4 regions of the Microbulbifer maximicatervae genome follow, and region 1 is predicted to be linked to each of the others. Evidence: predicted binding sites of a transcription regulator. Region 1 holds the regulator's gene; each other region holds the start of a gene.

Region 1 (7,561 bases):
GCTTATATATTCGCGCAGCACAAGCCCGATAAGAGGGCTTGAAAGACTTGCAATAGCAGTAAATTTTCATTTGAAATCAAAGGCTTATGGGTAAATCACTGGTCATCGTCGAATCACCGGCCAAAGCGAAAACCATCAATAAATATCTCGGCAAGGACTTTGTTGTGAAGTCCAGTGTCGGCCATATTCGCGATTTGCCCACAGGTGGGGGCAATAAACAGCCGGTTGACGCAAAGGAGCGCGCCCGTCGTGCAGCGGAAACACGCAAGCTTTCCCCCGAGGCGAAAGAGGCTTATAAGCGGAAGAAAAACCGCGATCAGCTGATTAAGCGTATGGGGATCGACCCGGATCACGAGTGGCAAGCCCACTACGAGATACTGCCGGGTAAAGAGAAAGTGGTGAGTGAGTTACAAAAACTCGCCGAAGGCGCCGATCATATCTATCTCGCAACGGACTTGGATCGCGAGGGAGAGGCAATTGCCTGGCATTTGCGTGAAGCAATTGGTGGCGATAACGATCGCTACCGCCGGGTAGTGTTTAATGAAATTACCAAGTCTGCGATTCAGGAGGCCTTTAAAGATCCCGGCCGTCTGAATATTAATCGGGTAAACGCCCAGCAAGCGCGCCGTTTCCTCGATCGAATCGTTGGCTATATGGTGTCCCCTCTACTGTGGGAAAAAGTGGCCAGGGGCCTGTCTGCGGGTCGTGTGCAATCTGTTGCGGTCCGCCTCGTAGTTGAGCGGGAGCGGGAGATTCGCGCGTTTATCCCGGAAGAGTACTGGACCTTGTTTGCCGATACGGCGACGGCAAAGGCTTCCAAGCTGCGCCTCGAAGTGAAAAAGCAGGCTGGTGAGGCTTTCCGTCCTACCAACGAAGAGCTGGCAATGAGTGCTGCCAAGCAGCTTCAGTCCAGTGAGTTTGTTGTTTCCGCCCGTGACGATAAGCCAACCAGCTCCAAGCCCAGCGCACCATTTATTACTTCCACCTTGCAGCAGGCGGCCAGTAACCGCCTTGGCTTCAGTGTGAAGAAGACCATGACCCTGGCCCAGCGCTTGTATGAAGCCGGTCATATCACCTACATGCGTACAGATTCCACCAATCTCAGTAAAGAGGCTGTGGAATCTGCACGGGATTATATTGCCGAGAATTACGGCGATAAGTATCTTCCAGAGAGCCCCAATAACTACAGCAGTAAAGAGGGCGCTCAAGAGGCGCACGAAGCGATTCGCCCATCCGATGTTCGTATCGCCCCAAATATGTTGTCCGGTGTTGAGCGGGATGCGGAGAGGTTATACAACCTGATTTGGCAGCAGTTCGTGGCCTGCCAGATGACGCCTGCCCAATTTACCTCCTCTTCAATCGTGGTCAGCGCAGGTGACTTTGAATTGCGTGCGCGGGGTCGAGTAATTCGTTTCGATGGTTTCCTGAAAGTTGCGCCACCGAGCGGCAAAAAAGATGAAGATCTGGTGCTTCCAGATGTGAAGGTAGGCGAAAAGCTATCCCTGCAACAGCTGGATCCCAAGCAGCACTTTACCAAGCCGCCTGCGCGGTTTAGTGAAGCGGCCCTGGTTAAGGAACTGGAGAAGCGCGGTATCGGACGCCCCTCCACCTATGCTTCCATTATTTCCACGATCCAGGATCGCGGTTATGTCCGCTTGGAAAACCGTCGTTTTTACGCTGAGAAAATGGGGGATATTGTTACCGACCGTCTCAGCGAAAGCTTCAAGAACCTGATGGACTACGGATTTACCGCAAACCTGGAGGAATCCCTGGATGCGGTTGCCGACGGCGATAAGGGTTGGAAGCAACTGCTCGATGAGTTTTATCAGGACTTTTCCGGGCGCCTGGAAAAAGCCCAGTCTGCCGATGAAGGTATGCGTCGCAATACGCCGACAGACACCGATATCGAGTGCACCAAATGTGGCCGCCATATGCAGATCCGCACTGGCTCCACCGGTGTATTCCTGGGGTGCTCTGGATACGCACTGCCGCCAAAAGAGCGTTGTACCAATACCATGAACCTGGTTTCTGGTGATGAGGCGGTCGATGCGGATAAGGACGAGGAAGCTGAATCCAGGTTGCTGCGGGAGAAGCGCCGCTGCGGCAAGTGCGGCACGGCTATGGATAGCTACCTGTTAGATGAGCAGCGTAAATTGCATATCTGTGGCAATAACCCGGATTGCAATGGCTACGAGATTGAGCAGGGCACTTTTAAAATTAAAGGCTATGACGGCCCCATTATTGAGTGCGATAAGTGTGGCAGTGATATGCAGTTGAAGTCTGGTCGCTTTGGCAAGTACTTCGGCTGTACCAATGAAGACTGTAAAAACACCCGCAAGCTGCTGAAAAATGGGCAGCCGGCGCCACCGAAAATGGATCCGGTTCCCATGCCGGAATTGGCCTGTATCAAAGTGGAGGATCACTATATCCTACGCGATGGTGCCTCGGGTCTATTCCTGGCTGCCAGCCAGTTCCCGAAAAACCGTGAGACCCGTGCGCCCCTGGTTAAAGAGCTGCTGCCTCACCAGAGTGAGATCGATCCAAAATACAGCTTCCTATTCTCTGCACCGACTCAAGATGACAGTGGGCGGGATACCGTAGTTCGATTTAGCCGCAAAACCCAGGAGCAATATGTTCAATCTGAGGAAGAGGGCAAGGCGACCGGTTGGCGTGCTTTTTATCGCGATGGTGGTTGGAAAGTAGAGGCCTCCACCAAGAGCACTGCTGCCAAGCGCAAGAAACCGGCAGCTAAAAAGACAGCGGCAAAGAAGTAGGTAATGAGTAACTCTTACACGATTCATGTCACTTCGGCTCTACGCAAGAGCCAGCTGTTGCTGCAACAGTCGTGGGACTTACCTCTCCAGCGCGATGCGCTGGAAGAGGCAGCGTTGATGCAGTTGTGCAAGGCCTATCGGGCTTTTCTTGCAGAGCAGGCAGCCCAACTTCAGCTGGGATTCGAACCGGAGTCTCCGCAGTTGATCATTGATGCGCTGGGCGTTCAGGGTAGGGCTAGTGCAGAGGCCAGTGAGCTGTCCGGCCTGGTCGGCGACCCGCAGAGTTGGTTATCCCATATGCTTTACGCCTGGGAAGAGCAGCAGAAAATATCTGTGGGTGCTGATGAAAAACAGCAACAGGTTAATTTAATCCCGCTACACAACGAAGTTGCCAAGCCCGAGTTTGCACCTTTGTCCAAAGAATTATTGCTTCAGTGGCATCGCTCGCTGAGTGAGTTGGTGGTGAGGCAGCGCGCTCACTTGGATGAATGTTAACTAATACGCTTACTCGACCTCGGTGAACTTCTGAATAGGTTCGTAATATTTCTGCGAATTTTGAAGGTTGTAGATATTAGGCGTACCTCTGCGAGAAAGTTCGCTGTCCTTTGAGTGGGCCACAATGGGGTAGTTGTGGCCCACTCGACACAACCTGTGTAACGTATAAAGCAATTCACTCTTCTCTTGTGATCTCTTCAGTGGTTTAGATAATCCTTTGATACAGCGTGCTGGTAATAGACTGCCTCGAAAGTCAGGAGCCAGAAGCCTCTCAAATTGGAGGAATGAAACTTATCGCAAGCCTGTGGTACACTGGGCGCAAACTGTTGTGCCGTGAAGGAAAAGCGAATGTCCTCCGAAACTTTTGAAATAATCGAGCTGGCTAATGGCGATGTAGCTTTGCGTCGTGCTGGCCATAAAGAGGACCCTTTGGTAAGCATTTCTTTTTCTGCGGAAAGCCTTCAGTTTCTGCGCAAGAACAAGGTTGCTGTGGCAAGGGCTATGTTGGAAGCGGGTATTGAAGCCGTACAAAATCTAGACGATCTTGAGGCTGGTTACTTCGAGGAAGAAGACGATTTAATGCCGGTAAATCATACTATTCACTAACATCAGCGTTAGTTCGAGTCTTAACAACAGCGGCCAATGGCCGCTGTTGTCGTTTTTGGGGGCTTAAGGCGTTTGGCGAATAACCCCTACGGCTAATCCCTCAATCACAAAGTTCTTATCTCTCATATCGACTTGAATTAACTCAAAGTCATCATTTTCAGGTAGCAACTGAACGGTTGCCTGATTTCCCTTGCGGCGAAAGCGTTTCACTGTGACTTCGTCATCGATACGGGCAACGACGATTTGGCCATTGCGCACTTGCTCGGTCTTTTGCACTGCCAGCAAGTCTCCATCGAGAATGCCCGCATCTCGCATACTCATACCATGCACCCTCAACAAATAATCTGCGGGAGGATGGAAGAAGCTCGCGGGCAAGTCGCAGTAATCTTCAATATGTTCGCTGGCGAGTATGGGATTCCCCGCAGCTACTCTACCCACAATCGGCAAGCCGGATTGGTGATCCGGAATTCGAATGCCTCGGGAAGCGCCGGCAACCATCTCAATGGCGCCTTTTCTGGCGAGCGCTTTCAGGTGTTCCTCGGCGGCATTGGGTGAGCGGAAGCCGAGTTCCTGGGCAATTTCTGCCCGCGTTGGCGGGTAGCCAGTTTCATCCAGATAAGACTTGATCAGGTCGAGAACCTGGGACTGACGAGCGGTGAGATTGGTCATAGATTTACCTAGTTTTCTGTATTTATATACAGTTGCTGGAATTATATACAGATTTGTTGTTCGTGCAATCCTCAGGTTTTAGTCTTTGTGAGCTGCTACATTGATGGAGAAAGTAAAGAGAGAAGAAAGCGTTGAAGGAACTGACAAAGAGGGAAAAATAATGCTGGATGCAAAAATGCCGGAAGCCTGGAGAGTGCTTCGTATTCAGTCTGAATTGGTAGATGGGATAGAGCGGCTGATAGCGTTAGGTGGTGCAGTGACAGTGTTTGGAGGGGCGAGATTTACAGAGGACAGTCCTGAATATCAGCAGGGGGTAAAGTTGGGAGAGTTGCTCGCGGCTGAAGGGATCCCCGTGATTACCGGTGGTGGGCCGGGGCTGATGGAGGCTTGTAACCGAGGGGCTTTCGGGCAGCCCGGCGCATCAATTGGGTTAAACATAGAGCTGCCTTTTGAACAGGCGGCAAATCCATATCAGGACATTAGTTTGAACTTCCGATACTTTTTTGTACGGAAATTTATGTTTGTAAAACACGCACTTGGATTCGTTGGACTTCCCGGTGGCTACGGCACGTTGGATGAGCTGTTTGAAGCTCTTACCTTGGTGCAAACGCAGAAAGTGCGGCGTTTCCCAATTGTGTTGGTAGGTAAGCGTTACTGGAGCGGGCTGTACGATTGGTTGGTAGATACAGTGTTAGAGCGCGATTGTATCGATGCCAGTGATCTAGACCTTTTTCATATCGTTGATAGTGTGGAGGAGGCTGCGGCCCTGATTATGAAATATATGCAGGTGAAGGAATAATTATTCGGGCGATCTTAAAATACCGAAAAAATTTTCAAAGTTATTTTTGTTAAAGCTGCCTCCGGACTAAAAGGCTATGCCGGCTGGTGGGGTGGCGTACTTGCACAAGTTGGCGGGAGATCAACTCCTGCAGTATTGATCTTACCGCCTGACATACATTTCCCTGTTATTTTTACTCTTGTACCTTGCTGAGTGGAGAGCTTAGCTGGCGGGCTCTAGATCAGTGAGAATATGCTACTCTGGCGTCGATTAAACGTATGTTTTAAATGGTGGTTTGATACTTATGAGCCAGATAGATACGGTCAGCCGGATACTCGATGCAGCGGAAGTGCTGTTTGCTGAACGGGGTTTTCCTGAAACCTCATTGAGAACAATTACGAGCACGGCCGGGGTTAATCTGGCGGCAGTTAACTACCATTTCGGCTCCAAGAAAGAATTGATACAGGCGGTATTTGAACGCTTTCTAACGCCTTTCACTAACGCTCTGGAAGAAGAGCTTGATCGCCGTATTGCCCTGGGGCAGCCCCTGGGGGTGGAGGAGCTGATCGAATGCCTGTATCGAGTTGGGTTGGGAAGCCTTGGGCTGGAGGGAAAGGATCCACAGCGATTTATGCGTCTTTTAGGATTGGCCTATACCCAGTTCCAGGGGCATTTGCGTCGATTTATCGTATCTCGATACGGGGATACTTACCGCCGTTTTGCCGGATTGCTGGCTGAAGCGTTACCGGGCTTGGACCCAGAAACTTTCTATTGGCGCCTCTACTTTATGCTGGGAGCGACCATTTTCACACTGTCGAGCCACGATGCGATTGAGGCTATCCTGCGGGAGGATTTCGGTTCTGACAGTACCCTGACCCAGACTCTTGAGCGATTGGTACCCGCTGCTTCGGCCATGTTGAAGGTAGATAATTAGTGGGCGCACTCTTAAATCGATAAGGAACTTAATATGTCTTTACCACCCGGACCGGTCATGGTGGATATCGAGGGGCTTGAACTCACCGAGGAAGACTGTGAGTTGCTTCGGCATCCGATGGTGGGCGGGCTGATCTTTTTTGCGAGAAACTATCGGGATCGCCAGCAGCTTATCCAATTGGTTAACTCCATCCGTGCGGTGCGACCAGAGATCCTGCTAGCGGTAGATCAGGAGGGTGGCAGGGTTCAGCGGTTTCGCGATGACTTTACGCGAATACCCTCAATGCAGGCCCTTAGTGCTGTCGCCAGTAACGAGCAGTTGCAGGATGTGGGGTGGCTGCTGGCCGCAGAGTTGCTGGCTGTAGGAGTGGATTTTAGCTTCGCGCCGGTTTTGGATGCGGATGACAGTCACAGCAGGGTGATCGGCGATCGGAGTTTTTGTCCCGATCCGGCCCAGTTAACCGCACTGGCTCGCCCCTTTATCCAAGGGATGCGCGAAGCGGGAATGGCCACGACAGGCAAGCATTTTCCGGGGCATGGCCACGTGCTGGAAGACAGTCATGTGGAGTTGCCAGAGGATAAGCGCTCGTTGGATCAGGTCTTGGCAACCGATGCACTTCCGTTTATCGATTGTATTGGAACCCAGGAACTTACCGCGGTGATGCCGGCCCATATCCGCTTCATCAACATTGATAGCCAGCCGGTGGGATTCTCCCGCTATTGGCTACAGGATGTATTGCGGCGACAGCTGGGATTCAATGGAGTGATTTTTAGTGATGATCTGTCTATGGAAGGGGCGGGTGCGGCCGGAGGCTATGGCGATAGGATTCGCGCAGCCCTGGAAGCCGGTTGTGATATGGGTATCGTATGCAACAATCGTGTCGGCGCTTTTGAGGCGCTGGCGGCACTGGATACCTTTGTGCCCAAACCGGAGTCTACTCATCGGTTGTCGGCCATGGGTGGCAGGCCGGTGATCGGCTCCTGGGAGGAGCTTGAGAAGAGTGCGCGGTGGCACAGAACCAGGGAGTGGTTAGCTTCCATAATGCGTTGAGATAAGTTGTTTAAATCTGTCGTCTATTGAGAAGGTGCTGTACGGATATTACTGATTGTTGGTTAAAGCGGAGGGGTTCGAGTGGAGTCCGTTGAGAGCGTGCTGTTGTCCTGGCTTGGTGAGAACCGGGTCTGGATAGTTTCTGTTTTCCTCATAGTACTTGCGTCTGGGGTGTTGGCCTGGTTATTTGGCCGGTTTGTGCAGCGCATGGCCATTAAGGCGGAAAAGACGGTTAATCCCTGGGATGATGCTTTG
Region 2 (7,561 bases), 650 kb from region 1:
GAATAGGGTGTTCTCTACATAAAAGCACTCACCACCGCTAGAACCTTCAAGGTGCTCTGCCACCAGCAGCTCAACACAGATTTCCCCCTGCGCCAAACTTATCACTTCAGTGGGGGCTTGGATTTTATGAGGTGCCTGCCAATTGTTGAGGCCTCCACTTCGTTTGGCTGTGCGGTAACCAAAGACAAGAGCAAACTCTCTTTCTGCCTGGTCCATAGGGGAAGCTATTATTTCCTCGCATATTTCCAATGCCAGAGTGTCGTACCCTTGCTTTACGGCAATGCGTGCGCGGCGCTCACGGGCGGGAGGGGTTTTACAAAGTTGATATAGTGCATCTGCCTGCTCAAGAGCATTGAGCCGCTCAAGCTGCCGTGCCAACTTAAGACGTATTCTGTCCAGCCGACGAGCCAGGGTTGAGTCACCATCAATACCTTCTGGCAGTTGAGCAGATAAGGCTATTATGGCTTCTGCATCTTCCAGTAATGGCTCTTCTAACAGCTCCAGGCATTGGTAGTAAAGCAGATACTGATCAATTTGTGCCCGACTTTGAAAGGGGAGATTTTTCTTATCCAGTGGATAGGATTCATAGCGATAAAGCCCAAGATCCCGTAATACATAATCAGTAAGGTCCTGGTTCAAGTTGCCAAAGTAACACAGTTTAAAAGTCTGGAAATGCTCAGCACCCTGGACGGCTAGTACCCTGTGCTGAGAAAGCAACTTCACAAACCAGTCACTCGAACTGGAGTCTTCAAGCAATAGTTGCTCGAGGGAAGGCCGGCTGAGAGACTTGTGTATACCCAAGTGTCCTGCCGCAAGCAATTCAGCTTTGGTAAATAATGGTAGATATTCTTGTGCCGTTAACACCGGATTAAAACAAAGTAGTCCAGCACGATCCAAAACAGCTGCAGCACTTTCAATGCACTCTATCTCACCGTAGTTAAGCTTCTCCAGGCGGAAAAGCGATCCTCTAGAGGAAGGCACTCCTTTACGGGACAGCAAACGCACATAGAGCCGCTGGCTATAAATATCCAACTCTTGGAAGGTTTTAAAAAATTTTTGCTCAGATGTGGTGATAAGCCAGGAATAATGTTGGCTAACAAATTCAATCAACGCTTTAAAGTTGTCCAGGTAGTAGCCAGTTGGCAATTCTATCGGTTGGGTCATGGCACAAGCGCTAGTTTTTCGATCTATCTATCGTTGATACCGCACACCAAATCCTTATGACGTGATATGCAAACAATGAGGCAGAGGTTACTCTTGAGCTGTATGGTTATACAGCAAGTTGGCCCGGTGAACAAACAACAATCCCAAGCTTTCTTCTTAGTTATTCAGCCATTTTTTCCTATGGCAGTTCCCTTGATGCTCATCCAGGCTTGCAGTCGAGGCTTATAAGCAGTCGCCCCATAAAATTTAACCAATAAGGGATTACCTCTATGAAAGTGACAAGTTCTGTGACTGCAGTCGCGCTATTTGCCGCCAGCATATCTGCTCTAGCTGATAATAATGTCACCCTGGTATTCCAGGAAGGTACTGGCAATAGTGCAACTTCTGATCAGTCCGATGGTACTGTGCATAACAACTTGATTGTTCAGACCCAAATCGGCGATTTCAATGACTCGGATGCAACCCAAACTACGGGCACTTCTGAAAGCACTATTGAACTGGTGCAGACGGGAAATTTGAATCAGGCCTCAGCAGTGCAACAGAATGCAACGCAGCTTACTACGTCCTCCCTGTCCCAGAATGGCAGTGATAATACAGCGACCTTACTGCAGGACGATGCTCAATTCAGCGCCTTCACGGGCACTCAGGCTGGAGACTTAAACGACATCCAAGTCCGGCAACAGGAAGATGTTACTTCCACCACACTTGTTGCATCTCAACAAGGAATGTCTAACACATTGGTTTTAGATCAGCGTATAAGGGTGGATAGTACTAGCGCCATGTTCACCCAAGTTGGTGACTCCAACTTCGCCAATATAGATCAGGATAGAGATGTAACCTTTACCTTTGCTATGGCCAGTCAGACTGGCTCTTCCAACTTTTTAGATATCGAGCAGGATGAAGTCACGACGACGAGCACTGCAATAATAACGCAGATAGGTGATTCGAATACTGGAAGAATAGAACAAGAAACTGATGTTTCAGCTGCTACTGGGATAGTCACCCAGATTGGTGACAATAATATTGCAAATGTGGATCAGGAGAATATTACCTCAAGCAGCGGTGAGGTAATGCAAACCGGCTCTTCTAATACGGTAAATCTTGATCAAGGGAACGAAAATATTGCCGCTATTGAACTTATTTCCTGCACCACTCTAGTAATCCAGGATGGTTCAAACAATACAGCACAAATAGATCAGGGGCAGGACGGGTCTTTGCTCACCAGTTCATTGATACTAAATCAGTTTGGCGATTCTAATTCTTCCCAGATTAATCAACATAGCGGTATTAGCAGCAGCATTCTTGCGACACAAAACGGTACTTCCAATACTCAAACAATCTCTCAGGTTGGCAGTGGTGAAATCGCATTAACCACGCAAACTGGCACAGGCAATGTAGGCAATACCTTCCAATAAAACACTAACTGAAAGAGGTTAAGGCTAGCGTAGATATTATTTAAAATATCTCATCACCTTTTGATATCGGTATACAACGTACCAAGTAAAAAATATCACTGAAATCCAAATCATAGTAATGATTTGGATTTCCAGTACCGACATATTGAACTCATGGATGACGGAGAAAAATTCAAATACGTCAGTGCAGATTAAAATAGGCAAATAGATACGCCAAGCATTTGAGAAGGCAATCCTTTTCGAGAAGGCCAATCCAAACAAAGCAACAAAAAATGCAATATAAACTAGCAGACTAAAAATCATCCACCAGATAGGGAGGTCCCACTCATCGGCGGTGAAGCCAAGATATTGGGAGTAGACTTCCAGCGGAGCGAGAATAAAAAGGAGTACTTTCCAACCTACACTGGGTTTGTAGTGTGGAATAGAGTCTGTAAGAGGGTTATCTGGTGTCTGATACATATCCTGCATCTCGAAACGTCCTTATTATTTACCACTATTCCAGATAGGCACCAATTACCAATCCGAAAGTTACTTCTCGCCATTCCCTGAGCTAAATAGAGGTGATCATTACTTACCAGTTAGGCTCTTTGACTATCAAAATTTGAACAGCGAGGATATTGTCTGCAGTTTCAAAGTCAATAGTTGGTACATATAGTTTATCGATAGTGTGAGGCAGCTCATCGCATAAATGTGACAACATAGCCTGCTTTTTCGTAGTGTTAGCAAGGTAAAGCCATGATGTCAATCTTTAAGCTCTGAATGCAAAAGACTAAACGATAATCGGCAAACTACTTCTACATTTGGTCTGCAGTAATTAATAGCCGGCAAAAATTGCTTATAAATGCACTTACCCATAGGATTGAAGTCGCCGACAGTTTTTAATTTCAAAGGCCAATAAAAGGGCAGAGCGTGCAAAATCCTTATCAAGCACCTGAGAGCGAACTCGATAATCGCCCCGCCGTCTATAGCCCTAGTGTAGGCTGGAAAATTGTCTTTTTTATCCTTCTACCACTGGAGCTGTATTCCCAATATACGGTCTTGACCGATGGCTCCACAGGCATCCCCTTTTGGTGGTTGGTAATCAGCTTGGTTGTTTCCTCCCTTTTCTACGTCGTACTGTTTGGATTAGCGTTTGCCAAGAGAATAGGATTCGAACAACTTTGGATCTTTTTTATTCCAGTTATAGTGCTTATCGATATTTTTGAATTTTCTTTACTCGCCATCAACTTAAACAAGCTCGGGGCAGGTGTAGCCCTTGTGATGGCAAGCACTGCGCCAATCATCTTGCTTAGATGGTATGTCGTATATAAGTATCAGAAGGTTATGAAATACTTTGCCTAAAGGATGCACCCCACCTCAATAAGGATTCAGAGCTATAGCTTTTCTCTAAACTTTATTCTTAGCATTTTGGCACTTTTGTCTTAGTGCAATTAGCCAGTACAGACCTAAAAATCAGTAGGTCACCAACTACTGCTCTTTCGGAGCCGGCTCTCGGCTATTCGTGGAAATACTTAAACTGGCAGCGAATGACCTGGATTGTTTGATTCAGGCAATTCGCAGGGAAGGTTACCAGCTCTTTGGCCCGATACTACATAACGGGGCTATTACCTATGGTGAGATTGAAACTTCCACAGATCTGCCCCAAGGATGGACGGATCAGCAAGAGGCGGGGCAATACCGGGTAGAGCGCCGCAATGACAACGCTTATTTTGGCTACGCCGTTGGACCCCACTCCTGGAAGCAGTTTCTTCAGCTGCCCCAACGCCAGCTCTGGAGCGCTAGCCGCTCTGGAGAGGATGTTCAGATTCTGGAAATTGAAGAGCCTCCGGTCAAGTTAGCGTTTCTCGGCGTTCGCAGTTGCGAGCTACACGCCATTGCTATCCAGGACCGTGTCCTCGCCCAGGGGGACTATGCCAACAGCAGCTATAAGGCACGTCGAGCGCAGCTGTTCACTATTGCTGTGGAGTGCACAACAGCAGCAAATACCTGTTTCTGTACCGCAATGAACACAGGCCCGCAGGTGCGACTGCCCAGTGATCTGGTAATCACCGAAGTTCTGACCTCCGATGCCCACTTCTTCCTCATACGCAGCGGCAGCCCTCAAGGCAACAGTGTATTAAAGCAACTACCCACTGTTGGCGCCTCAGAAGCGGAGAAACAAGAGGGGCAAGCTGCCGTTCAGCAAGCCGAAAATCAAGTGAGTAACGGTCGCCGCAGCTTCGACAGCTCTGACCTAAAGACGCTGCTTTATCGCAATTATGACAACCCCAACTGGGATAAAGTCGCGGAACGCTGCCTCTCCTGCGCCAATTGCACTATGGCTTGCCCCACGTGCTTCTGCTCAACCGTTGAGGACACAACAGATTTAACAGGAAATGAAGCGCAGCGCTGGGAGCGTTGGGATTCCTGCTTTACGGCTGAGTTGAGCTATTTGTCTGGCGGCCCAGTTAGGGCGGATACCCGCAGCCGCTATCGGCAGTGGATGACTCACAAACTGGCCACTTGGTATGACCAATTTGACAGCTCTGGCTGTGTCGGCTGTGGACGTTGTATTACCTGGTGTCCAGTAGGCATCGATATCACGGAAGAGATACAGAATATTCGCGCCCAGGAACAAAAATGAAAGTTGTCACCACCTTACTCAAGGAGCACCCTTTCTTTACCGGGTTGGCAGACAAGGACCTGGCATTCCTCTCCGGATGTACAAGCAATAGTCACTATAAAGAAGGAGAATACCTTGCCAGGGAAAACACTCCAGCTAACCATTTCTTCTTAATTCGATCTGGACGTGTCGCCGTAGAAACCTTTGTCCCCAACTATGGACCCCTTTGCCTTATGACACTGCATGGTGGAGATATATTCGGCTGGTCCTGGCTGTATCCTCCCTACTTGAGTGCTTTCGATGCCCGGGCCCTGACCTCAGTTCGCAGCCTTAAACTTGGCGGGCAGTGCCTCCGAGATAAGTGTGAAAAAGAACCGAGACTCGGTTTCGAGCTGATGAAACGGTTTACCAAAGTTGCTACAGAACGACTGCAGGCAGCACGAATACAGTTGTTGGACCTTTACGGGCCACATCCTTCACAGGGAATTCCTCGCTGTGATCCCTGAATTATGGCGTGTTACCCATCGGCGTGAAGAGTTTCCTGGCACTATCACTCTATCCCTGACACGAGAGGCTGGGGGCCCATCACCCATTCAGCCCGGGCAATTCAATATGCTTTACGCCTTTGGTGCCGGGGAAGCTGCTATCTCCTTGAGTGGTTCCAGTGCATCACCCGCTGAGCCACTTACCCATACGATTAAAGGCCAGGGGCTTGCTACCCAAGCGCTTTGCAAATTGGAAGTTGGAACGCAACTGGGCATCCGGGGACCATTCGGGCAGGGGTGGCCAACTCACCTGGCGGCAAATCGTCCCTTAGTGATTATCGCCGGCGGACTCGGGCTAGCGCCTTTACGACCCCTAATCTACAGCTTTCTTAAGGGGCACTTGCCGGCCAGGAGACTACAAGTTTTCTATGGGGCTCGTCGCCCCGAAGAAATGCTCTACCAGCCAGAGCTTGGTCACTGGCGCAGCTCATTTGAACTGGTGACATCTGTGGACCACGCCAGCACAGACTGGAACGGGCATATTGGTGTGATTACCGACCCTCTGCGTGTCACTCATTTAGAGTGCAATGATGCTTTAGTGTTTGTGTGTGGACCCGAGATCATGATGCGCTTTTGCATACAGGTTCTTCTCCATAAAGGTGTGACTGAATCCAATATCTATCTATCCATGGAGCGCAACATGAAGTGTGCCATTGGAATCTGCGGTCACTGCCAGTGGGGACCTAACTTTGTTTGTAAAGATGGCCCTGTCTTTTGCTACCGGGATATTCGCTCATGGTTTCAAATCAACAGCCTATAGCGAGTAGTAATCCTACCCCCAAGCTTGCCATCTGGAAGTTCACCTCCTGTGATGGTTGCCAATTGAGCCTATTGGATTGCGAGGATGAGCTTCTCTCTTTGGCAGCCCAGGTAGATATCGCCTATTTTCTGGAGGCCTCCAGTGAGGTGAAAGAGGGTCCTTTTGATATCTCTCTCGTCGAAGGCTCCATTACCACGCCATCAGATGAAGAGAGAATCCTAGAGGTCAGACGTCAGTCCCGCTTTCTAATCAGTATTGGCGCCTGTGCAACAGCTGGAGGGATTCAGGCACTTCGAAACTTTGCCGATGTGCAGGAGTTCACCGATGTGGTCTATGCCCACCCGGAATATATCGCCACTCTCAAGGAATCCACACCAATATCAGGGAGGGTAGCAGTGGACTTTGAGTTGCAGGGGTGTCCTATCAACAAGCATCAATTGCTTGAAGTAATCAGTGCATTCCTGCACCGGCGAGCCCCCCAGGTTGCCAATCACTCGGTGTGTATTGACTGTAAATTGCGCGGCAATGTTTGCATCTGGGTTGCCCACGGCACCCCCTGTATGGGGCCTGTTACACACGCGGGATGTGGCGCTATTTGCCCCAGTTACAACCGCGGTTGCTACGCTTGCTACGGTCCCAAGGAAAATCCCAACACCGAATCACTTTGCCATTGGTGGGATGAAAAACTAAATGTGGAAAATACTTTAATTGTTGAAAACCTTAGGAATTTCAATCCACTAGCACCTTCTTTTAAAGTACAAAGTGAGGATAGGCAAGAAGATGGGGAGCGTTAATCCCCCCCAAACATTGGTGATAAATCTGCCCCCAGGTGAGCTTTATGGCGGATCGCAGCAAAACGATTAAGGTAGATTATCTCGCTCGGGTCGAAGGGGAGGGAGCCCTCCATATCGACTACGACGATAGCGGCGTACAAAATGTACAGCTCAAGATTTTTGAGCCCCCAAGGTTCTTCGAAGCCCTTCTCAGAGGGCGCGATTACTTGGAAGCCCCAGATATCACCGCACGCATATGTGGGATCTGCCCGGTGGCCTACCAGATGAGTGCTGTGCATGCC
Region 3 (7,561 bases), 2.4 Mb from region 1:
ACCCGGCCGGTGGGGACAAAGTTTATTCTCACCTTGGTAAGCATACCGTTTCGGGCACTGGGCGGGCGACTCCATACCGCCTCAATTTGCTGCTGGATCGCCTGGCCAACGGACATCACCGCTTGCTCGGCCTCATTCGCATCCAGTAGCTCCTCTTCACCCTGAAGAGCTTCATCAAAGGAACTCTGGCGCTCTTGGGCCAGCTTCTCCTTCAGCTCTTTTTCTTTGCGCGCCTTTTCTTGCTGCTCTTTCTCGCGACGGGCTTTCTCTGCCTGTGCCTTGCGATCAGCTTCGACTTTCGCTTTGCGTTTCTTTTCCGCCTCGAGCTTTTTCTTCTGCTCCAGGGCTGCGCGGCGCTTACGTTCGACCTCAGCCTTACGTTTTTGCTCCGCCTCGCGCTCAGCACGCTGTTTTATTTTATCGACCTTTTTCGGCAGTTTCTTCTTCGGTGTTGCCGCCTCAATCGTCACAAGCTTAGCCTGCACAAACTTTGGCATCGGTTTGCGCTCGGGCATACTGCTGGCTTCCCAGCCGTAGGTCATGGCAGCTATCAACGCCCCGTGTAACACGAGGCTGATGATGATCGCCAATGCATAAAAGCCTTTATTCACCGGCACCCTACCCCTGAGGTGGCTCTGTCACCAGGCCGACGCTGGGCGCTCCCGCCTGCTGCAGTTCGGTCATGGCATTGACGATCAGGCCATAGCGGGCCTCGGTGTCACCCCACACCAAAACCGGGGTTCCCGGCTTTTGGCGCAATACCTTAGCGACCGTTTGTTTAATTTCTGCGAGCGGCTTGGCGCTCTTCTCGTCAGTCCCCAGGTTTAGGTAATAGGTGCCATCGGAGCGCACAGAAATAATCAGCGGCTCCTCATCAGTTTCCTCCATCGGCGCCGACGGCGCGTTTGGAAGGTCGACTTTGACCCCCTGCATCAACAATGGTGCCGTGACCATAAAGACAATTAGCAGCACCAGCATTACGTCAATGTAGGGCACCACATTGATCTCGGAGACCAGCTTCTTCTTGGTTCCCTTGCGAAACACACTCATAGGGTTCGCCTATTCACTACTCAGCCGGAATGCACTTTGCGGTGCAGGATAGAGGAAAACTCCTCGGCGAAAGTTTCGTAGCTGGACAACAGCGATTCGGCCTTGGCGGAATAGCGGTTAAAAGCCATTACCGCAGGAATTGCCGCAAACAGGCCCATAGCCGTAGCCACCAACGCCTCACTGATACCAGGTGCGACCGTAGCAATAGTGGCCTGGTGCATAGTGGCGAGGCCACGGAAGGAATTCATAATCCCCCACACAGTGCCAAACAGGCCGATATAAGGACTGACAGAGCCCACGGTTGCCAGGAACGGCAGGTTCATTTCCACCTTTTCCTGCTCCCGGGACATAGCCACACGCATGGCCCGCTCAGTGCCTTCCATCACCGCTTCAGGGCCGCTGCTGCCCTGTTGGCGCAGGCGGGTAAACTCGGTAAAACCGGCGCGGAAAAGGGACTCAACACCATCGGTTCGGCCTTTTTCCGCTCGCTCGTTACCTTCGCGGAAGAGTTTGTTCAGGTCGGCACCGGACCAAAAGCGGCGCTCGAAATTGTTCAGGGAGCGCTTGGCCTGGGACAGGTAAAGCCCACGCTGGATAATCATCACCCAGGACACCACAGAGGCCAGTAACAGCAGCAGCATAACTAACTGTACCAACAGGCTGGCGTTCTGGATTAGCCCCCAAAGAGAAAGTTGTTCACCGGCGTTCATCTTCTTAAATAACTGCCTTTAATGCTGAATAAATAGGTTCCGGCAGGGCACAGGGCCTGCGGCTGTCGTCAGCGACACAAGCAACTTTGACCACACCTTCGCAAATTAGCTCATCGCCGCGCCAGATTTTTTGCTCAAAAGTCACTGCGGCCCGCCCCAGTTTGCCAATCGAGGCCGTAGCGCGCAATGCATCATCAAGAAGTGCGGACTTTCGATACTGGATCTCGGCGGAGTGCACCACCAGTAACAGCCCCTGTTCCGGCATTGCCGGCTTATCATACCCGAGGGAGCGCAGCAGTTCTGTGCGCGCGCGCTCCATATACTTCAAATAATTGACGTAATAAACGATACCACCTGCGTCGGTATCCTCGATATAAACCCGCAGCGGAATACTGAAAACTTCCTTCACCCCATCCTCTCTCTATTTATTATCGGGCTTCGGCAGGCCGAAGTGCTCATAAGCCAGGCCGGTTGCCACTCGCCCTCGCGGTGTGCGGGCGATATAACCCTGCTGAATCAGGTAGGGCTCCAGCACATCTTCCAGAGTATCCCGCTCTTCACTGACTGCTGCAGCGAGACTGTCCACACCCACCGGTCCACCATCGAACTTCTCGATCATGGCCAATAGCATACGGCGATCCAGCTGGTCGAAACCACGGGAATCCACATTGAGCATATTAAGAGCGGCATCGGCAATGCCGGAATCCACGGCACCATCACCTTTAACTTCGGCGTAATCACGCACGCGGCGCAGCAGGCGGTTGGCTATTCGGGGGGTACCCCGAGCGCGACGAGCAACTTCGAGAGCACCACCTTCATCCATCTCCACTCCCATCAGGCCAGCGGAGCGGCGGACAATACTGGTGAGATCCTCAACGTTGTAGAACTCAAGCCGCTGGACGATGCCGAAGCGATCCCGCAGTGGCGAGGTAAGCAGGCCCGCCCTCGTGGTGGCTCCCACCAATGTGAAGGGTGGCAGGTCTAGCTTAATCGAACGCGCCGCAGGCCCTTCGCCGATCATAATATCCAGCTGGTAATCTTCCATCGCCGGATACAGTACCTCTTCCACATGGGGGCTGAGGCGGTGGATCTCATCGATAAACAGCACATCCCCCGGCTCCAGGTTGGTCATCAACGCAGCCAGATCGCCAGCCTTCTCCAATACCGGGCCCGAGGTGGTCTTAATGGCCACTCCCATTTCGGCGGCGATGATATTTGCCAGGGTGGTTTTACCCAGCCCCGGCGGTCCGAATACCAGGGTGTGATCCAGGGCCTCTTTGCGCAGCTTGGCAGCCTGAATAAAGATCTCCATTTGCTCCCGCACCACTGGCTGACCCACATAATCATCCAGGGTTTTGGGGCGCACGGCGCGGTCGTACTGCTCTTCCTGGCCCGAGGGGCCCACAGGCTCCGGTGCCACCAAACGGTCGGCTTCGATCATTGCAACAACTCCAGGGCCTCAGCTTAAGCGGGGGCCATTCCCTTAAGGGCCAGGCGAATCAAAGTCGCACTATCGGCATCCGGCTGCTCCTTGCTGGCGCGGGCCACCATTTTGCTGGCTTCAGTGGGCTTGTAACCCAAAGCCGCCAGGGCGCTCTCCGCTTCACCGGTGTGATCCACCTTGGGCTCGGCAGCAGCGGCCATCAGGGGGATATCGTTGGCGTCGCCAAAATCCGGGGTCAGTTTATCCCTCAACTCCACAATCAGGCGCTCGGCAGTCTTTTTACCGACGCCGGGGACTTTGACCAGCGCCGCTACATTATCCTCCGACACACAACGGGCCAGGGCAGCGCCGTCCAGCCCGGATAAAATAGCCAGGGCCATCTTGGGACCCACTCCACTCACCTTGATCAGGGTGCGAAACAATTTGCGGTCCCCATCGCGAATAAAACCATATAACTGCTGGGCAGTTTCGGATACCGCTAAATGAGTGTGCAGCTGTACCGGCTGCCCCAGTGCGGGCAGTTCAAAAATTGTGGTCATGGGTGCGAGCACTTCATAGCCCACCCCCTGTACATCCACCAACAACAGAGGTGGCTGCACTGCGGCCAGGGTACCGCTCAATCTTCCAATCATGTGTTATTCCAGGTTTATATTGTCTGCGCCCTTTACGGGGCCAATTCTACCAGCCGATCACACGCTCAGGCGGCCGCGACGAAAACGACTGCGCGCACCGCCAGCGGTAAATACCAGGGTTTGCTCGGTATGCATATGACACAGAGCCACGGCCAGCGCATCGGCGGCATCCTCCTGGGGCGACGCAGGTAGGGACAGCAGGGTTTTCACCATGTGCTGGACCTGCAATTTATCCGCTCCTCCGTTGCCGACCACTGCCTGCTTCACTTTGCGAGCTTCATATTCGGCTACTGCCAGACCGCTATTTGTCCCAGCTACAATAGCTGCCCCCCGGGCCTGTCCCAATTTCAGGGCGGAGCCGGCGCTCTTGGACATAAAAACATTTTCAATTGCCATCTGAGCAGGCTGGTATTGCTGGGCAATCTGGCTCACTGCATCAAAAATCAGTTTGAGACGCTCAGGCAGGGGACCTTCGGGAATACGAATCACCCCGCTGGCCACATAGCGAGCCTTGCCCCGCTCCACATCGATAATTCCATAGCCCGTTTTTCGCGAGCCGGGGTCAATACCCAGGATTCGGGTCAAAAGGCAGCTCCCCAAATATCTGTATGTTTATATAGTGGTGGGAGTGTCCCAAGGTGAACAGGAAGCGTCAAGGGAGGGGGAGTAAGAAGGGCTTGAAAAGATAAAAAACCAGAGGCGGGACAGTAGCCGCCTCCAGTTACGGAACCGGCTTTAGCCCAGCTCCTCCATCACCTCTGCCGGAATATCCGCATTGGTGTAAACGTTTTGCACATCATCCAAGTCTTCCAGCATCTCGATCAGAGCGAGTACTTTTTCAGCACCGTCTTTATCCAGCGGAATCGTGGTGGACGGAATCATGGCAATTTCGGCACTGTCCGGGGTAAAACCAGCTGCAACCAGGGCGTCCTTAACCGTCAGGTAGTCCTGGAATTCAGTGGTAACTTCAACACTGCCGTCATCGTTGGATTCGATATCCTCAGCCCCGGCTTCGAGAGCTGCGTCCATCAACGCATCTTCATCCACTCCGGTCTCGTAGAACATCTGACCTTTGCGGGTAAACAGATAGCTAACGGAACCGTCGGTACCCAGGTTGCCACCGCGCTTGGTGAAGGCGTGACGCACTTCAGCCACGGTGCGGTTGCGGTTGTCAGTCAGGCACTCCACCAGGACCGCTACACCACCAACGCCGTAGCCCTCGTAAACTACGGCTTCGTAGTTTTCACCATCCGCATTGCCGGCGCCACGGGCGATAGCTTTGTCGATGGTGTCGCGCTTCATATTGGCGCCCAAAGCCTTATCGATAGTGGCGCGCAGCGCCGGGTTATCGTCCGGATTTGGCCCCGATTTGGCGGCTACCGTCAACTCGCGAATGATCTTGGTAAAGACCTTGCCCCGCTTGGCATCCTGAGCTGCTTTGCGGTGCTTAATATTGGCCCATTTACTATGTCCGGCCATTTTCCGTCTCTCTTCAGTCAGTGCGTAGGATGGGCCAAAGAGCGAAGCGAATCGCCCATCACTACGATTGGATGGGCCCGCTTCGCTCGGCCCATCGGGGAAAAATCAGCTGATTTTCTCTTCTTTTTGTCGCAGGCGAATACTCAGCTCACGCAGTTGTTTCGCATCTACAGCACCCGGGGCATCTGTCATCACACAGGCGGCGCTCTGGGTTTTCGGGAAAGCGATAACATCGCGAATAGAGTCACTGCCGGTCATCAACATCACCAGACGATCCAGGCCAAAGGCCAAGCCACCGTGGGGCGGCGCACCGTATTTGAGTGCATCCAGCAGGAAGCCGAACTTCTCGCGCTGCTCTTCAGCATCGATACCCAGGATGCGGAAAACCGCTTCCTGCATCAACTGGTCGTGGATACGAACAGAACCACCGCCCAGCTCGGTGCCGTTAAGCACCATATCGTAAGCGCGGGAAAGTGCTTCAAGCGGATTCTTTTCCAGCTCTTCCGGGGTACAGGAAGGCGCAGTGAAGGGGTGGTGCAACGCAGTCAGGCTGCCGTCGTCATTTTCTTCAAACATCGGGAAGGCGACAACCCACAAAGGCGCCCACTCGCTGGTGTACAGATCCAGGTCTTCACCCAGCTTGCAGCGCAATGCACCCAGAGCTTCAGAGACAATCTTGGCCTTGTCCGAGCCGAAGAAAAGAACATCACCGTCTTCCGCTTGCAGGCGATCGAGAATGGCTGCACGGGTTTCAAGCGGCAGGAATTTAACGATTGGCGACTGCAGACCATTTTCCAGGTCAGAGCGATCGTTAACCTTGATGTACGCCAGGCCCTTGGCGCCATAAATACCGACAAATTTGCCGTAATCGTCCAGCTGCTTGCGGGTCAGTTTCTTACAACCGCCAGGTACTTTAATCGCGGCAACACGTCCCTTCGGATCATTGGCCGGCCCGGAGAATACCTTGAAGTCCACCTCGGTCATCAGGTCCTTGATCTCCACCATCTCCAACGGAATACGCAGGTCCGGCTTGTCGGAACCGTAGCGCAGCATCGCCTGGTAGTGGGTCATGCGCGGGAATTCACCCAGATCAACACCCTTAAGCTCTTTAAACAGCTTGCGAACCATGTTCTCGGTGATCGACATGATTTCCTCTTCATCGAGGAAGGAGGTCTCAATATCGATCTGGGTAAATTCAGGCTGGCGATCAGCGCGTAAATCCTCATCGCGGAAACACTTAGCGATTTGGTAGTAGCGATCGAAACCAGAAACCATCAGCAACTGCTTAAACAGCTGTGGTGACTGTGGCAGAGCGAAGAACTTGCCCTCGTGAGTGCGGCTCGGCACCAGGTAATCCCGGGCACCTTCTGGGGTGGCGCGGGTCAGGATTGGGGTCTCGATATCGAGGAAGCCGTGCTCATCCAGGTAATTGCGGATTGCGGTAGTCAGCTTGGAACGAAAATACAGGTTGTTCTGCATTTCGTTGCGGCGCAGATCCAGATAGCGGTATTTCAAGCGGATATCTTCACCCACTTCGGTGTGCTCATCCAGCTGGAAAGGCACTGTCTCAGCAGTATTGAGGATCTCCAGCTCTGTACCGTAAACCTCAACTTCACCGGTCACCATATTGGGATTCACGGCCTCTGGGGCACGGGCGCGCACACGACCTGTCACTTTAAGCACATATTCGCTGCGCACGCGATCGGCCATCTCGAAGTGTTCGGCCGCATCGGGGTCGAACACCACCTGTACAATTCCCTCGCGGTCGCGCAGGTCGATAAAAATCACTCCGCCGTGATCGCGGCGGCGGTCGACCCAGCCACAGAGGGTTACTACGCGGTCAATGTCCGCAGAACGAAGGACGCCACAGTAATCGCTGCGCATGGATGAAAATTCCCGTTATCGATAGGTGAAAAGATTAGTTAGAGGGTACACCGCACGGACAGCCCCGCACAGCTCGCCTAGGCCGTCTTTGCCGCCGCTGTGCCAGACTTGTCGCTTTTGGCCTTACCACTGTTGGCAGAGTCACCGCCAGCGAGGTTTTTCTTGCTACCAGTTTTAAAATCAGTCTCATACCAACCGGCGCCCTTCAGGCGAAATCCAGCCGCTGAGATTTTCTTGCGCAGCTCGGCCTTCTCGCAAGCTGGGCAGTCTTTGAGCGGGTCATCGCTCATCCGCTGCAAAGCTTCCATTTCATGGCCGCAGGCATTGCACTGGTATTCATATATCGGCATTACACAGTACCT
Region 4 (7,561 bases), 700 kb from region 1:
TTACAAAAATGGGGGTTATTACTGTAGAAGTTCTCTGCACTGGTGTAGAGATTGGTAAAGTTGCAGCGGCCACCACCAGACATCAGGATTTTCTTTCCGACTTTGTTGGCGTGGTCTAGGACCAACACGTTGCGCCCGCGCTGGCCCGCTGTAGCCGCGCACATTAGTCCAGCTGCCCCAGCGCCAATGACCAATACATCGACGCTTTCCGGTAGCTGGCTGGTAGAAACCTCTGTCATAGGTAGGAAATAGTACTGCAGTAAGACCGGTGATCAGGTGCGAGGCAGGGTAACGCCGCGCTGGCCCTGGTATTTGCCACCACGATCGGCATAGGACACATCACAAACTTCATCGGATTCGAAGAACAGCATCTGTGCCACGCCCTCGTTGGCATAGATCTTCGCGGGCAAGTTAGTGGTGTTGGAGAACTCCAAAGTCACATGACCTTCCCACTCCGGCTCCAGTGGCGTCACATTGACGATAATACCGCAACGGGCATAAGTGGATTTACCCAGGCAAACCGTCAATACAGAGCGCGGGATACGGAAATACTCCACCGTACGCGCCAGGGCAAAGGAGTTTGGCGGAATAATGCAGTGGTCGCCTTCAACATCCACAAAGCTGTTTTCATCGAAGGTCTTGGGATCAACTGTCGCTGAGTGAACATTGGTGAAAATCTTAAATTCACGAGCACAGCGAACATCGTAGCCATAGCTGGAGGTGCCATAGGAGATGAGTCGATCGCCATTATCGTTATGACGCACCTGACCAGCCTCAAAAGGCTCAATCATACCGTGCTGCTCTGCCATGCGGCGAATCCACTTGTCGGACTTGATACTCACTCCGTCCCCCTGAATAGAATAATTAGTGCTCAATTAAAGAGGCGGAATCATAGCCGGTTTAGGCTGTGCAAAAAAGTGCCTATCCAATGAATTCTCACTTGTTGCCACTGGATGGATACTGTATAAATTAACAGTATCACTGTATACACATACAGATTAAGACGAAGACAGTGGCCAGATCGGACTAAAATTCAGTGGTGGAATCGTGGGCAGCGCAGAAAACTTCATAGAAAACAATCAGTTAGAAAGCCAGGCAAAACACCAGAAACTGGCACAGCTACTCACCAGAGCCGATATCTGGCAAGCAGCGAATGAACCCCGACGACAGCGAAACGGCATCGCCAGTGGTTTTCCAAGCCTCGATGCCCTCCTAGCGAACCACGGCTGGCCAAGAGGGGCCACTACTGAGCTACTCATGGACCAGATGGGTATCGGTGAACTCACCTTAATACTACCGGCCCTGGCAGGCCTCACTCAGAGGGGGCAAATGGTCATACTGGTCAATCCACCCCATATCCCCTATGCGCCCTCATTGGCCAACAGTGGTATCCGCCTTGAGAACCTGCTGATCCTGCACCCCCGAGGCCCCAAGGATACTCTCTGGGCGATCGAGCAATCCCTACAATCCGGAAGCTGTGGTGCCTTACTCAGCTGGCAGGGGCGGCAATCCATGAACCATAAAGATCTTCGTCGCCTGCAACTCGCTGCCCGCAATGGGGACTGCCTGCACTTCCACTTTCGCCCTCAGTGTGAATCAGCAAACCCCTCACCCGCGAGCTTGCGCCTACAGCTCACCCCCAGGGAAGGAGAGCTGGCACTAAGGCTTTTAAAGCAATTGGGTGGAAATTCAGGCCAAAACCTCTATTTGGCAAGAGCAGCAAAACTGGTCCGACGGGACCAACCAATGCACTGAACGGTTTCGAGGGATAGCTCCATGCTCTGGCTTTGTATTCAATTCCCCAGGCTTCCGTTAGAGGTTCTGACCCGCGCTCAGCTACAAGGAGAAGAGGCTCTAGCCCAAGTTGTGGTTGAAAAACAGTTGGTGATTGATAGAAACCCAGCGGCATCCCAATGCGGCGTTGAGACCGGGCTCAGTATTGCTACTGCGTCTGCTCTCTGTGCAGACTTACAGCTGCTACAACGCGATTCCCAGCGGGAACAACAAGAATTACAGCAACTGGCCCAGTGGGCATACAGCTTTACACCGCTTGTATCACCTCAGTCCGCAGGGCCTATGAGCAATGCTGAGAGCACTCCCGCCCACCTCTACCTGGAACTGAGCGGCTGCCTAAAGGCCAGCGGTGGCTTCAAGGCATTGATACAACAGCTGAGCGATGAGCTTGAGCAGATGGGAATCCACAGCCTGATGGGCCTCAGCCACAGTCCCAGTGCGGCTCATATGCTAAGCCAACTGACCGAACACCGGCGCTGGCTTGCGCAATCAGATTCTCCCCCCAGCCCTCAGCAGTGGAGACAGTGGATTAGCTTTGCCCCATCCAAGCTCCTTAATTGCGACAACAAAACTATTTCCAAGCTCTACGCATGTGGTATCAAGCGAGTAAGCCAGCTGCTCGCTATTCCACTCTCTGAGGTAGGCTCTCGTTTTGGTCGTCCATTTGTGGACTACCTGGCACGCCTGAACGGAACTCGCCAAGATCCAGTCTGTAGTTATCAGCCCCCAGCACAATTCCGCAGCGAGCTATTTTTCCCCAGCCCCTTGGATAATAGCGAACAGCTGCTATTTCCTATCGGTCGCCTACTAAGGGAATTATGCTCCCAGTTGCAGCGGCGCCAGCTCTACACACAACAGTTAAATTGGCATATGGATTTCGGCCAAAATAAATCTCAGGAAATAACCGTAGAACTCTCCACTCCGCAGTTGGACCCTCAACGCCTAATAGCACTAACCAAACTGCAATTGGAAAGAGCAACTCTTGATCAGCCAGTACAATCGATCAGCTTAAATTGCAAGCATTTACTCCCCTTGGAGCAGGGATCACTGGATGAAGATTTATTTGGTGAAGGCAGCCAACACAAACGCAACCAACAGCTATTAGACAAATTAAAAGCCCGCCTCGGTCATCAAGCACTCTCGGGAATCGCCCTGAGAGAAAGCTACCTACCGGAGCAGGCCTGGCAAAATACAGATACCCTGATAATTAAAAGTAACGCTAAGGGACAGCAAATTAAGCCCATCCAAGCACCGCGCCCCAATTGGCTATTAGCTCGTCCAACCAAACTGGAAAGTAGCGAGCACAAATTATTTTATCAGGGAGAGCTACAACTATTACAGGGGCCAGAGCGAATTGATGGCTATTGGTGGCAGCACGGGCGTCACGGGCGGGATTACTATATCGCAAAAAATAGAAGAGATGAGCTCTACTGGGTCTTTCAGGATCTTACAACCGAAGAGTGGTTTTTACATGGTGTTTATAGCTAAGCCTAAACCCCCTTCGTAATACTGATCTTCACCAAAATCCAAATCCCATCACAATCAACAGATAGACGCCGAGAGAATCAGCATGAGGTACGCCGAACTCTTTTGTCAAAGCAACTTTTCTTTTCTGCAGGGGGCATCGCATCCGCAGGAATTGGTCTACACTGCTTACAATCTGCAATATACAGCCCTTGCTATCACCGATGAATGCTCTCTTTCCGGAGCCGTTAGAGCCTATAAAGAACTTGAAAACATCAAGTCTACAGACTCTAAAAACCCTGAGTTTAAATTAATTTTTGGCAGCTATTTCCGGCTGCATGACAACATAGAAATAGTTCTACTGGCTCCCGACAAAACTGCCTACAGCGAGCTATGCCAGTTAATTTCAAAATCACGCTTAAGGGGGGAAAAAGGAACCTACATTACTTATCAAAGTGACTTGGTAGAGTTATGCAAAAACCTAATTGCCATCTGGATTCCAAATTTTATTAAGATAGAAATACCTGAAGAAATCAAGAAAACCTTCAGCGAACGGTTTTACATTGCCATCAACAACCACCTACACGCAGAGGAAAGCCTTAAGTCCAATAGAATTACTGAGCTTGCAAGAAGAGAGAATATTTCCTTGGTTGCAACCAATCATGTGTTGATGCACTGCTATAGCCGAAAGCCATTACAAGATGTACTCAACGCAAATTATCATAACTGTACCCTGGATAATCTAGGGTATCGTATTGAGCAAAATGCTGAACGTTACCTTCGCAGCTTAGGTGATATCCAGTCATTACACTCCAAAGAATCTATAGATAATACCAACTTCATTGCCAAACAGTGTACTTTTTGCTTGAGTGAACTCAGCTATGAATACCCATCAGAAGTTATCCCCCAAGAAAGTAATGCGAGCAGCTATTTAAAGAAGCTAGCTCAAATAGGAAAGGCTGCTCGCTGGCCACAGGGCCCTGAAAAGCGAATTGATGAGATTATTAATAAAGAGCTCGCAATAATAGCAGAGCTGCAATATGAGCATTACTTTCTAACCATTTACGATATAGTCCAGTTTGCCCGGAAAAATCATATCTTGTACCAGGGCCGTGGCTCCGCAGCCAATTCAGTAGTTTGCTACTGCCTATTCATCACAGAGATAGATCCTCATAAAATTGGATTACTATTTGAACGGTTTATCTCACGGGAACGCAATGAACCCCCCGATATTGATGTAGACTTTGAGCACGAACGACGTGAAGAAGTTATTCAGTATATTTACACAAAATATAGCCGCGAAAGAGCTGGACTTACCGCTAGCAAGATCACCTACCGCTTTAAAAGCGCCGTAAGGGATATCGGCAAAGCCCTTGGTATCAACGCTGCCACAATAGAACAACTTATTGCTGAACGCGCCTGGTGGGACACTCTAGATGGTTTCCCCCAGCAGATGCAAAAAGTGGGAATAGATCCGAGCAGCGCAATAGGAAAAATGTTCCCGCAGTTACTGCAGCAAATATATGGTTTTCCAAGACATCTATCGCAACATGTAGGCGGTTTTGTTATTACAGAACAACCATTACACCAGCTGGTTCCAATTGAAAATGCCGCTATGGAGGATCGCACCCTAATCCAATGGGACAAAGAGGATATCGAAGATTTAAAACTAATGAAGGTCGATGTGCTCGCCCTGGGTATGCTGACTGCACTGCGTAAATCCCTGAATTATATTGCTCTATACGGCCCCAAATTGCGATTGCAGGATATTCCCGGCGAAGACTCACAGGTCTACGAAATGATGTGCAAGGCCGATACCGTTGGAGTCTTTCAAATTGAATCTCGCGCTCAAATGAGCATGCTGCCAAGATTACAACCTCGAAATTTTTATGAGCTTACTATAGAAATCGCCATTGTCCGCCCCGGGCCAATTCAAGGCGGCATGGTACACCCCTATCTGAAACGCAAGCAGGGATTGGAGACCGTGCGCTATCCTCATAACAGTTTACGCCCAGTGCTTGAGCGCACTCTCGGTGTCCCTATATTTCAAGAACAAGTTATTCAACTATCGATGGTCGCAGCAGGGTTTAGCGGCGGTGAAGCAGATGAGCTTCGCCGAGCCATGGCCAGCTGGGGAAAAAATGGGGACTTGTATAAATTCAGGGATAAGCTTGTGCGGGGAATACAAAGTAATGGCTACAAAGAAAATTTTGCTGAGCAGCTCTTCAACCAGATGAAGGGGTTCGGCTCCTATGGCTTCCCCGAATCTCACTCTGCAAGCTTTGCGCTTTTAGCCTATTTTTCTGCCTGGATTAAATATCATCATCCAGCTGCCTTTTACTGCGGACTACTCAATAGCCAACCGATGGGCTTCTATGCACCGGCACAACTGGTTTATGACGCCCAGCGGCATGGGGTGAAGGTTTTGCCTATTGATGTATTTTATAGCTATTGGGATCACAGCTTAGAGATACAAGAGCTCTCTTCACCTCAACAAAGAGCCTCATCAAAAAATTACGATACTAAAGGAAAAACATCAGTTAATACGCCGGCAATGCCGTCCAAGGAAAATTCAGCATTCAGCAATAAAACTCCCGCTTTACGCCTGGGCATGCGTCTAATTAAAGGGCTAAAAGAAACCACAGAGAAAGCTATCCTAAAGCTTAGAGCGGATGCAAAAGTCCATTCTTTAGAACAATTTCAAGAACTTTCAAAGCTAAGCCATGAGCAGCTTTCCTGCCTTACTAAGGCTAATGCATTTATCAGCTTGACTCGAAATCGCCATAACGACAATTGGACGTCTATAGAAACCGATCACAGCAAGCCACAGACAAAATTTTTACCGCGAAATTATATAAAAGACAGTAGCGATATTGACTATAGCAGTACAGGGCTAACCCTTGGTGAACATCCTGCCGCATTACTAAGAAGGCAAAAAAAGTTTCAGAAATATACTAAAGCAAAGGACCTTACCCACTGCCGTGATCGGGAAAGAATTGAGATCATTGGACTGGTAACTTGCCGACAACGGCCCGGAAGCGCATCTGGAGTGATGTTTTTAACCCTCGAAGATGAAACAGGCTGCATAAATGTAGTGATTTATGAGGCCTATCAAACCTTATATAGAGCAGAGATTATCCATGGAGGCATATTGATTGTTCATGGGGAGCTACAAGTCTCTAAAGGGGCCAATAACAACAGTTATAAGACCACCCATGTCATCGCCAAAAGAATATCAAGTATCAGTGAGAAAAATCACCAGAAGACAAGAAATTTTCATTGAAGAGACTTCCCCTAGACGTACTCCAGTGACCTTATCGAGCAACCCTCACTCAAGTAACTCTACTTCACTTAGTAAGGGAGGAGTTTACATCTAAGTATAAGAAGACAGAAGGCTGTAAACTCACATCACTGGCAACCCTAAAGTCATTACTGCTCAAAAGGATAGATATTATAGTAGGTCGCGTTATCAACTCCCTCTTCCTTCGTAAAAACGGCGGTCCAAGCCCCAAATCGTGTTACAACGGGCAACCATAAGAAGTCTTGATCCTGTAGATCTGAAGGTAGAGATTGCTGTTCGGCCTTGGCAATAAGTTCAAAATTGTCCCTTCCAAAGGCCCTACCAGCTATTTCACCCTTAAAGCAGGGTCGGTAATATTTAGGGTACAACTGGATGTCTTTACCTTTCAACGCTGAGATAAGCAAATCTGATTTTTCCTGAGCATCCACTGGCCCCTCTGTACAGACCAGCTTTGGGCCGAACCAGGGCTTATCCGTATAGCCATTAGCTCCCGCTTTCATATCAACGGCATCCAACTCAGAGGCGGCAACAACTTCTATTCGATCTTTAACAAAAACCAGATAGACCGGCCGCGATAGTGTGACTACATACAACCCATAAATTAATGCCGCCAGCTGTACAGCTCCCACCAAAAGATAATCACGGACTAACTCACGCCTGGGCTTCTGGGGATTAAAGATCACGAGGGACATCAAAGGCCCCATAGCCAACTCTACCCCCATTACAAGCAAAAAGAGATTCGCCCCCGCCATCATGTCGGCAAGTTCGCCTGGATACCAAATCCCATAAACGGCAACCAGCATCAAAGCCGCTACCGATAATGTAATCAGAGCGTGGTAGCCCGTCGCTTTTAACTTTGCTTGTAACATCTACCTACCTTATCAACAAAAAAAGCCCCCTATAAAGGAGGCTTTTTATCACAACTTAAGCAGGATTATGCGCGACATTCAGCCGGTGCAATATTGCCTGGCAGAGTTGCCTGTGCTGGAGCATTAGCCTTAC

What was found. Region 1 encodes LexA, which represses DNA repair genes until DNA is damaged. Its sites were predicted from a motif close to ACTGTNTNTANANACAGT; they were not measured.
Region 2: the regulator LexA is predicted to act here: its motif matches at 1,262-1,279, upstream of ACJJIS_RS10360 (VRR-NUC domain-containing protein).
Region 3: the regulator LexA is predicted to act here: its motif matches at 4,440-4,457, upstream of ruvC (crossover junction endodeoxyribonuclease RuvC).
Region 4: the regulator LexA is predicted to act here: its motif matches at 981-998, upstream of imuA (translesion DNA synthesis-associated protein ImuA).

The regions. Positions count from the first base shown of each region.
Region 1 is NZ_CP174334.1:1,732,910-1,740,470, forward strand. Features, by position in the region: gene topA (type I DNA topoisomerase) at 87-2,774, shown strand; gene ACJJIS_RS07520 (DUF6586 family protein) at 2,778-3,269, shown strand; gene ACJJIS_RS07525 (hypothetical protein) at 3,618-3,875, shown strand; gene lexA (transcriptional repressor LexA) at 3,939-4,544, opposite strand; gene ACJJIS_RS07535 (LOG family protein) at 4,648-5,343, shown strand; gene ACJJIS_RS07540 (TetR/AcrR family transcriptional regulator) at 5,627-6,256, shown strand; gene nagZ (beta-N-acetylhexosaminidase) at 6,290-7,306, shown strand; gene ACJJIS_RS07550 (mechanosensitive ion channel family protein) at 7,388-7,561, shown strand, end outside.
Region 2 is NZ_CP174334.1:2,386,911-2,394,471, forward strand. Features, by position in the region: gene ACJJIS_RS10360 (VRR-NUC domain-containing protein) at 1-1,164, opposite strand, end outside; gene ACJJIS_RS10365 (hypothetical protein) at 1,434-2,579, shown strand; gene ACJJIS_RS10370 (hypothetical protein) at 2,616-3,047, opposite strand; gene ACJJIS_RS10375 (hypothetical protein) at 3,489-3,920, shown strand; gene ACJJIS_RS10380 (4Fe-4S dicluster domain-containing protein) at 4,081-5,202, shown strand; gene ACJJIS_RS10385 (cyclic nucleotide-binding domain-containing protein) at 5,199-5,687, shown strand; gene ACJJIS_RS10390 (FAD/NAD(P)-binding protein) at 5,677-6,486, shown strand; gene ACJJIS_RS10395 (NADH-quinone oxidoreductase subunit B family protein) at 6,462-7,280, shown strand; gene ACJJIS_RS10400 (Ni/Fe hydrogenase subunit alpha) at 7,325-7,561, shown strand, end outside.
Region 3 is NZ_CP174334.1:4,178,173-4,185,733, forward strand. Features, by position in the region: gene tolA (cell envelope integrity protein TolA) at 1-611, opposite strand, end outside; gene tolR (protein TolR) at 619-1,050, opposite strand; gene tolQ (protein TolQ) at 1,071-1,760, opposite strand; gene ybgC (tol-pal system-associated acyl-CoA thioesterase) at 1,765-2,169, opposite strand; gene ruvB (Holliday junction branch migration DNA helicase RuvB) at 2,182-3,201, opposite strand; gene ruvA (Holliday junction branch migration protein RuvA) at 3,225-3,836, opposite strand; gene ruvC (crossover junction endodeoxyribonuclease RuvC) at 3,894-4,421, opposite strand; gene ACJJIS_RS18285 (YebC/PmpR family DNA-binding transcriptional regulator) at 4,572-5,315, opposite strand; gene aspS (aspartate--tRNA ligase) at 5,421-7,199, opposite strand; gene ACJJIS_RS18295 (FmdB family zinc ribbon protein) at 7,277-7,549, opposite strand.
Region 4 is NZ_CP174334.1:1,034,699-1,042,259, reverse strand. Features, by position in the region: gene ACJJIS_RS04525 (BaiN/RdsA family NAD(P)/FAD-dependent oxidoreductase) at 1-239, opposite strand, end outside; gene dcd (dCTP deaminase) at 273-842, opposite strand; gene imuA (translesion DNA synthesis-associated protein ImuA) at 1,048-1,755, shown strand; gene ACJJIS_RS04510 (Y-family DNA polymerase) at 1,777-3,282, shown strand; gene ACJJIS_RS04505 (error-prone DNA polymerase) at 3,365-6,541, shown strand; gene ACJJIS_RS04500 (hypothetical protein) at 6,688-7,428, opposite strand; gene ACJJIS_RS04495 (pilin) at 7,494-7,561, opposite strand, start outside.